2 regions of the Soonwooa purpurea genome follow, and region 2 is predicted to be linked to the other one. Evidence: riboswitches for the same ligand, from Rfam matches in the RefSeq annotation. Region 2 holds a riboswitch; the other holds the start of a gene.
What was found. A riboswitch is a leader RNA that binds a small molecule or an ion and turns the genes downstream of it on or off. The one in region 2 is predicted to bind S-adenosylmethionine.
Positions count from the first base shown of each region.

Region 1: another riboswitch for S-adenosylmethionine. It lies ahead of ACVFVN_RS13790 (Na+/H+ antiporter NhaC family protein); the one in region 2 lies ahead of ACVFVN_RS02260 (O-acetylhomoserine aminocarboxypropyltransferase/cysteine synthase family protein).

Region 1 covers NZ_JBSSMA010000019.1:32,714-37,271, forward strand. Annotated here, with positions in the region: gene ACVFVN_RS13785 (GNAT family N-acetyltransferase) at 1-166, shown strand, start outside; gene ACVFVN_RS13790 (Na+/H+ antiporter NhaC family protein) at 142-1,452, opposite strand; SAM-I-IV-variant riboswitch at 1,487-1,580, opposite strand; gene recG (ATP-dependent DNA helicase RecG) at 1,619-3,706, opposite strand; gene ACVFVN_RS13800 (alkaline phosphatase family protein) at 3,885-4,558, shown strand, end outside.
Region 2 covers NZ_JBSSMA010000002.1:91,078-95,635, forward strand. Annotated here, with positions in the region: gene ACVFVN_RS02245 (citrate synthase) at 1-384, shown strand, start outside; gene ACVFVN_RS02250 (DMT family transporter) at 448-1,317, opposite strand; gene ACVFVN_RS02255 (dimethylarginine dimethylaminohydrolase family protein) at 1,567-2,481, shown strand; SAM riboswitch class I at 2,549-2,648, shown strand; gene ACVFVN_RS02260 (O-acetylhomoserine aminocarboxypropyltransferase/cysteine synthase family protein) at 2,782-4,068, shown strand; gene ctlX (citrulline utilization hydrolase CtlX) at 4,158-4,558, shown strand, end outside.

The DNA of each region.
Region 1 (4,558 bases), on a different contig from region 2:
AAAAACGAAAGAAAATCAGGATTCTAAAATTATACTCACGGTTAACAAAAACAATTCAGCAAGACAATTCTACGAATCCCAAGGTTTTAAAGTCTATGACGAAGCCGTGTTCGACATTGGGAACAATTATGTGATGGATGATTATTTAATGGAATTTGATGTTTGATTTCGATTAAAGAAAATAAATACAAATACACAAATCAGCAATAACCAAATATAATAAGAATGTCCAACGAGCGATAGATAATCAATATTCCCTTTGCTGAAACTCATTAATATTAAAACCTGTGCGCCGTAAGGAATAATGCCTTGGATGATACAGGCAAAAATGTCCAATACAGAAGCCATTTTTCGGGGCTCTATTTGATAATGTTCAGAAACAGGTTTTGCAACTTTTCCTGTAATTAAAATCGCAATGGTGTTGTTGGCAATACAAGCGTCCACCAGACTTACCAAAATGCCCATGCCAAACATTGCCGAGAATTTTGATTGAATGCTTTTCAGGATTTTATTTAATAAAAAACGAATGCCACCAGCATATTCAATAATGCCTGCAAGTCCTCCCGTTAGTAACGACAGTAGGAAAATTTCTGTCATCGAGGTAAAACCTTCATAACTGGTTTTCGAAAATGTGATGAGGTCCATTCCCGCGCTGTACCAACCGATAATTCCAGAAACGACAATCCCGATGAGCAATACGAAAAAAACATTCATGCCTAGAAATGCCAATCCAATAACCAGAATATAAGGAATCAAAAGATAAAAATGACTGTTGTGTTCGGTGTGATGCTGTAGTGGTGGCACATCCGAATTATTTAAAAATAGAAGGACAATTGTTATTAAAAATGCGGGCGCGGCAATCCACAAGTTGGTTCGGAATTTATCCGACATTTTGCTTCCCAAAGATTGAGACGCCGCAATAGTCGTATCCGAAATCACGGAAAGATTGTCCCCAAACATCGCTCCAGTCAACAAAGCGGCAGCCATAAGGTTGATGTCAATGCCACTTTTTGTAGCCAGTTCAATAGCGATGGGCCCAAGGGCAACAATACAACCTACCGACGTTCCGGAGGCTAATGACAGAAAAGATGCTAAAATAAAAATCCCCAACGCAATGTAATTAATAGGAATATAGTCCAAACCCAAATTAACAATTGCATCAACACTTCCAGAAGCTTTTGCTACTGCTGAGAAAGCGCCTGCCAAAAGATAAATAATACACATGGTCAGCACATTCTTATCGCCACAACCTTTTAAGAATTCATTCATTTTAGTTCTAAAGGGAAGACGGATTATCAAAAATGCGGAGATAATACCCACGGCCATAGCAATAGGAGAAGGCAAGGCATAAAAATCGCCCAAATATATTCCAGCGCCTAAAAAGCTAAATACAAAAACTAAAAAAGGAATAAGGCTAATGAAGCTTTCGCGAGATTTGTTTTCGGTCGTCATGCATTGATGTTTAGTAAGACCACAGCAGAAGATTGATAACAACATTTTTTCCAAAAATTGGCTTATCGCTTTAGCACCTTGCTTGTCGTTGCAGGTTGCTACCTCTGCGGAGGTTCCTGATAATTGAGTTACAAAACTATGTTATAAATGCCAATCTTCCAAATCTTTAGGAAATCTTGCCCCACTTATTTTTGCCTTTATATTGTTTGATGTAAAAATTCTTCATGGACAAATGCTTCGGATGTACAAGCAGTGCATCTTTTTGCAACAGATGGTCAACAGCCAGTTTTGCGCTTTTTATAATCTCCGAATCGGTCATGAGGTTCAGCTTTTTGAAATCGACAACGCCGCTTTGTTGTGTTCCCAAAATGTCGCCAGGACCACGAAGCTCCATATCCACTTCAGAAATTTTGAAGCCATCGTTGGTTTCGGTCATGGTTTTAATGCGTTTTCGACTTTCGTTAGATAATTTATCAGAAGTCATAAGAATGCAATAGCTCTGTTCTGCACCACGACCAACGCGCCCGCGCAGCTGATGAAGTTGTGACAATCCAAATCGTTCAGCACTTTCGATGACCATCACAGAAGCATTTGGGACATTTACGCCAACTTCAATAACCGTTGTTGCCACCATAACTTGTGCATTTCCTGAAGCAAAATATTGCATGGCTTGATCTTTTTCATCAGGTTTCATTTTACCATGAAGCATCGCAATATTGTAACTTTTGAAATGTTGTAAAATATGATCAAAACCATCTTGAAGATTCTTGTAATCCAAAGTTTCGGACTCTTCAATTAATGGATAAACGAAATAGATTTGTCGGCCTTTTTGTAATTCTTCATGACAAAAATTGTACACATAAGCGCGGTCTTTTTCACGGCGATGTGCTGTAACAATAGGCTTTCTACCAACAGGCATTTCGTCGATTACAGAAACATCAAGGTCAGAGTAGAAGCTCATCGCTAATGTTCTCGGAATGGGCGTGGCGGTCATTACCAAAATATGAGGCGGGATTTTGTTTTTTGCCCAAAGTTTGGCACGTTGTGCAACGCCAAAACGATGTTGTTCATCAATAATTACCAAGCCTAAATTTTTGAACTGAACAATATCTTCCAATACAGCATGCGTCCCAATAAGTATAGACAGTTCCCCCGACAAAAGTTGTTCATGAATGATTTTCCGTTCAGATGTTTTTGTAGAACCCGTCAAAAGTTTGACCTTAATATCTGTGTTTTTTAATAAATCTTGAATCGAATTAAAATGTTGTTGCGCCAGAATTTCGGTGGGTGCCATCATACAGCTTTGGAAAAAATTATCCATCGCGATCAGCATTGTTAACAATGCGACCATGGTTTTTCCGGATCCAACATCGCCTTGTAGCAAACGATTCATTTGTGTGGAGCGTTTCATGTCGGTTCGTATCTCTTTCAAAACACGTTTTTGCGCGCCAGTCAAATCGAAAGGAAGTTGATGGTTATAAAAGTTATTAAAATAGTCACCAACAATTGGAAAAGGATTTCCTATAGATTTGGTGTGTTGATGTAGTTTTTTTAGTCCAAAACCTAACTGGAAAAAAAAGGCTTCCTCGAATTTTATTCTTCGCTCGGCTTCTGCAGCTAGTTTTGCATTTTGAGGAAAATGAATATTAAAATAGGCCTCCATTCGTCCCATTAATTTTAAAGATTTAATGAGGTTTTCTGGAAGATTTTCGGTTGTAAGTTGAGGTAAGTTTTTCAGAATTTCATAAATGACGTTCTGAAACAATTTGTTAGTAATGCCACGTTTGGTTAGTTTTTCGCTGCTGGAATAGACTGGAAGAAGGCTGCCAGATATGGCTTTGGTTTCATCGGTTTCTATCTCGGGATGCGGCATGGAAAAACTGTTGTTAAACGATTGGACTTTTCCGAAAATAAATATATCGCGATTAGCAGGAATAGATTCTTTCATCCATTTGGTGTAACGGAACCACACCAAATCCATTGCGCCTGTCTGGTCCCGGAATTTTGCACTTAGTCGTTTGCCTTTTGGAGAAACTACCTCTTGCAAATCTGTGATTTTCCCTTTCAACTGAACATCAATTTCTAAAGAAGGCGAAAGTTCTGCTACCGTATAGATTTTACTTTTATCGATATAACGAATCGGGTAGAAGTTAAGAAAGTCTTCTACATTGTAAATGGCCAAAACATTTTTGATGAGTTTGGCACGTTCTGGGCCAATGCCTTTGATAAATTCTATTGGAGTTTCTAGACTCAAAATGGTGTTAAAATAAAATGCAATTTACGGGTTTTAAACATAATTAAAAATAGAAAGACATTCTAAGTTCTGTTGGAATGATAAATTGATGTGCATGGATTCATTTTAATTATTTGATTCAAATTTAATCTCAGTTTCAAAAATCAAAACTACTTTTGTATAATCTAATGAAATAACAATGAAAAAGTTTTTGCTCATAATTAATTTGGTATTGTTTAATCTTATTTTCTCACAAGTTGATACGGCACAAGTGATTGTTCCGAACCGAATAAATACGGCGACCAATTTTCAAGAAAAACCTTATGTTATCATGATTTCTGTTGATGGATTTCGTTACGATTATCCGCAAAAATATCAGACAGAACATCTTAATAAATTGGCATCTCAAGGTGTAAAAGCTAAGTATATGACTCCCAGTTATCCCAGTATAACTTTCCCAAATCATTATACTTTAGTCACGGGACTTTATCCATCGCATCATGGCTTGGTTGATAATTTTTTCTATGATTACAAACGTAAAGAAGCTTATAAAATGAACGATGGAAAGGTGGTCATCGATGGCTCTTGGTATAGTGGAAAGCCACTTTGGAGTTTGGCGGAAGAACAAGGCTTGCTGTCGGCTTCGCTGTTCTGGGTGAGTTCTCAGAGCGATGCGGGCAAGACGCGTCCAACTTATTATTATAATTATCATGAAAAATTTAATAACGAAACTAAAGAAAATATTGTCCTTAACTGGCTGAAACTTCCTGAAGAAAAAAGACCACATTTTATAACATTATATTATCCAGAAGTTGATGCCAACGGTCATCATCATGGTCCAGATGCAAAAGAAACCGCACAAGCTGTAAAAAG
Region 2 (4,558 bases):
CTAATGGGCTTCGGACACAGAGTTTATAAAAACTTCGATCCGCGTGCTAAGATTATCAAAAAAGCAGCAGACGATATCCTTAACAAATTAGGAATCCACGATAAAGCTTTAGATATCGCAATGCAACTAGAAAAAGTAGCATTGGAAGATGATTATTTCGTATCTAAAAAATTGTATCCAAACGTTGACTTCTACTCAGGAATTATCTACAGAGCATTAGGCATTCCAACAGAAATGTTTACAGTAATGTTTGCATTAGGAAGACTTCCAGGATGGATTTCTCAATGGAAAGAAATGAGATTGAAAGGTGATCCAATTGGTCGTCCAAGGCAAGTGTACCAAGGTGCCGGTCTTAGAGACTATGTTGACATGACAAACAGATAATCAAATTTATCTTAAATATAAAACTCCCTATTTTGGGAGTTTTTTTATGTTTTAATTTTATCTTTAAACTTCTTTTCGGGAAGATAACATATTGAGCGAAACGCCGCTTAGTATTAAGACAATTCCGATTAATAAATTGCGTGTGAAATCTTCATTAAAGAAATAAACACTCACGGCAACGGCAACAACTGGTTCCAAAGCGCCCATAATTGCAGTGGGCGTAGAACCGATTTTCTGGATGGCTAAAACCAAAGTTACACTAGATATTAATGTGGTTACCAATGCAAAACTGACGAAATTTAAAACAAGAGAAAAACTAGGAATGCTTAGATTTTCTTTTGAAATCAAAGATTTTATTAAAAAATAAATAGACGTGAATAACATCGAGTAGAAAGACAATTTTATCCCAGAAACATTGATTTTTGCTTTGTTCACGATGATGATATAAAGGCCATAAAACAACGCACTCAGCAATACAATTCCGAGCCCCAGATAATTTATTTCAAATTTATCACCTTTCAAACACAAAATTATAACGCCAGAAAAAGCCAATAATAATGAAACAATGCCCATTTTGGAAAGTTTTTCATGGTAAAATAAAAACATAATCAACGCGACTATAACGGGATAAACGAAAAGAACTGTCGAGGCAATTCCAGCAGATAAATAATCATATCCCAGAAACAAAAATTCTGATGATAGGGCATAAAATAATCCCAAAATCATTAGAATCCTACATTCCCATTTGTTGATTTTAAAATTTACCTTTTTATATAGTAGATACAGGCTCACCATAATTGCTGAAAATAAAAATCTATAAAACAACGTAACGTCCATCGAGAAGTTAATCTGTTTCATAGGAAGTATAAAAATCGGAATCAAACCATACGAAATGGCTGAAATAATGGCTAAAATATATCCTTGAGATTTCATTGCTTTTCAAAAAATTCTTGCAAAGTTACGTCTATGCAATCAGAATTTGTTTGTTTTTGCACCAAATGATATTTTTTTTGCACGAAGTGTTTTTTCCATCTATTCCAAAAACTTTGGATAAATACTTTGAAATTGTTTATTATTTCAAAAGTTTTATATTTTAAATTATCTTCACGCAGATGATATTCCTCATGCCCGCGCCATAGGAGATACTTTGCAATCTGTATATTTGCCTTAGACGAGAATTTTATGAAGCTAAATATTAAAAACGAAACAGGACAACTGAAATCTGTAGTTTTGGGACAACCCAACTCTTTAGGAAATCCACCAAAACTAGAGGAAAGTTACGACGCAAAGTCTTATTTTTCTATTCAAAATAATATTTATCCTACAGAAACCGACATCGTAGCCGAGATGAATGCCTTCGAGCAAGTTCTTCTAAAACATAAGGTTAAAGTCTATCGTCCAGAAGTTATCGAAGATTACAATCAGGTTTTTGCACGCGATGTCGCTTTTGTTATCGATGATAAAATGATTATTTCTAATATTATCGAAGACAGAGCGGACGAGCAGGAGGCTTATCGCAAAATTTTTGAGCAAGTCCCTTGGAGAAATATTATCAACCTTCCAGAAACTGCGCATATTGAAGGTGGCGACGTTATCGTTTGGGACGATTTTGTTTTTGTAGGAACTTGTTACTCACAGGATTATAGGAATTTTAAAACCGCTAGAACCAATGGTTATGCCATAGAAATTTTAAAAGAATATTTCCCTAAAAAACGTATTCTCGATTTTGAACTAAAGAAAAATGATACCGAACCTTACAAAGGAATTCTGCATTTGGATTGTACGTTTAACCCTGTTGGAAAAGACAAATGTATAATTTATAAAAATGGATTTGTTGACGAAAGCGACTATCATTTGATTCTTGATATTTTCGGTAAAGAAAATTGTTTTGAAGTTAATGATGAAGAAATGTTCGAGATGTATCCTAATATTTTTTCCATCTCGCCAGAAGTGGTGGTTTCCGACAAAGCCTTTACAAGATTGAACAATCATCTTCGCGATGTTTGGGGAATAAGAGTGGAAGAAATCCCCTATCGTGAAATTTCTAAAATGGGCGGATTGCTAAGATGTTCTACTATGCCTTTGGTGAGAGAATAAAAAAATAGTCTTGCATATTTAAAATTTAGTTAATACTTTTGCTCTTGTAGTTCAAAATATAGAATTACGCTTATCCAGAAAGATGGAGGGATTTGACCCGTTGAAGTCTTGGCAACCTGCTTAGGTAAGGTGCCACATTCAACCTCAGGAATGAGGAAAGATAAGTCAGAGATTATTTGAAATATATTATTAAAAATATTCAAAACTCTTTCGGCTTGTCGGAAGAGTTTTTATTTTTCCGGCAAATGCCCAACATCTTGGATAAGTTTTTAATGTTTAATAATTTTAAATTTATAAAAGATGAACCATTACAAATTCGAGACCTTACAAGTACATGCCGGACAAAGCGTAGATAAAGACACTAACAGTCGTGCAGTGCCATTGTACCAAACTACTTCTTACACTTTTAATGACGCACAACATGCTGCCGATCTTTTTGGATTGAAAGCCTTTGGAAACATCTACACCCGATTGATGAATCCTACAACGGATGTTTTCGAAAAACGTATCGCAGCTTTATATGGAGGCGTCGGCGCTTTGGCGGTTTCTTCTGGACATGCCGCACAATTCATAGCCATTACAAATATTTTGCAACATGGTGATAACTTCGTGACTTCGCCTTATTTGTATGGTGGAAGTCATAATCAGTTCAAAGTGAGTTTTGCAAAATTAGGAATTGAAGCACGCTTTGCAAAAGACGATAATCCAGAAGATTTTGAAGCTTTAATTGATGACAATACCAAAGCTTTGTATGTGGAAACGATAGGCAATCCCACTTTGAATGTTGCTGATTTTGAAGCGATTGCAAAAGTTGCAGAAAAGCATCAGATTCCGTTAATTATCGATAATACCTTTGGTGCAGGAGGTTATTTATTTAATCCATTCGAGCACGGCGCAAGCATCATTGTAGAATCTGCCACAAAATGGATTGGCGGTCATGGTACAAGTGTGGGCGGCATCATCGTAGATTCTGGAAAATTTGATTGGACAAATGGGAAATTTCCTTTATTGTCTCAGCCGTCGCCCGGTTATCATGATTTGGTGTTTACTGATGTTTTTGGGAAAAATTCGGATTTTGGAAATATCGCTTTTATCATCAAAGCTAGGGTAGAAGGTCTGCGCGATTTTGGTCCAACGATTTCCCCTTTTAATTCGCATCAATTGTTGTTGGGGCTAGAAACTTTATCGCTTCGTTTGGAAAGAACGGTTGAAAATGCTCAAAAATTAGCAGAATTCCTAGAACAACATCCGAAAGTTGAGAAAGTGATTTATCCTGGTTTAGAAAGTTTTGCCGATAAAGAAAATGCCGAAAAATATTTGAAACGCGGTTTCGGAGGCGTTCTTAATTTTGAAATTAAAGGCGGAAAAGAAGCGGCTGTAGAATTTATTAATTCTTTAAAGCTAGCGAGTCATCTGGCAAATGTTGGCGATGCTAAAACTTTGGTAATCAATCCTTCATCGACGACGCATGAACAATTGAGCGATGCTGAACAAAAAGCTGCAGGAATTACGCCTGGACAAATCCGTGTGAGTGTAGGAATTGAACATATTGATGATATTATTGCCGATTTTGAACAAGCTTTTTAAAGATTCTAAATTCATAATGATAAAATGACAAGTTCGGTGGTTTTTCTGCCGAACTTTGCTATTTTTGTGACCTAAACATATTTCACATTATGCAAACAACCAATACTGTTTTGATGATTGAGCCGATTGCCTTCGGTTACAATGCCCAAACTGCTGAGAATAATTATTTTCAAGTCGAACAAAAAGGATCTGAAGTTCAGGATAAAGCTTTGGAAGAATTTCATGTTTTTGTTGATAAACTTAGAAGTAAAGGTGTTAATGTTATAACAATTAAAGATACGCTGGAGCCGCATACGCCAGATTCTATTTTTCCAAACAATTGGGTGAGTTTTGCAGCAGATGGTACGGTGGTGCTCTATCCGATGTTTGCGCCCAACAGACGTGTGGAACGCCGCGAGGATATTTTAAACGAAATTTCATCTAAAGGATTCAATATCACTAAAATTGACGATAGAAGCAACGCTGAAAAAGATGAAAAATTCTTGGAAGG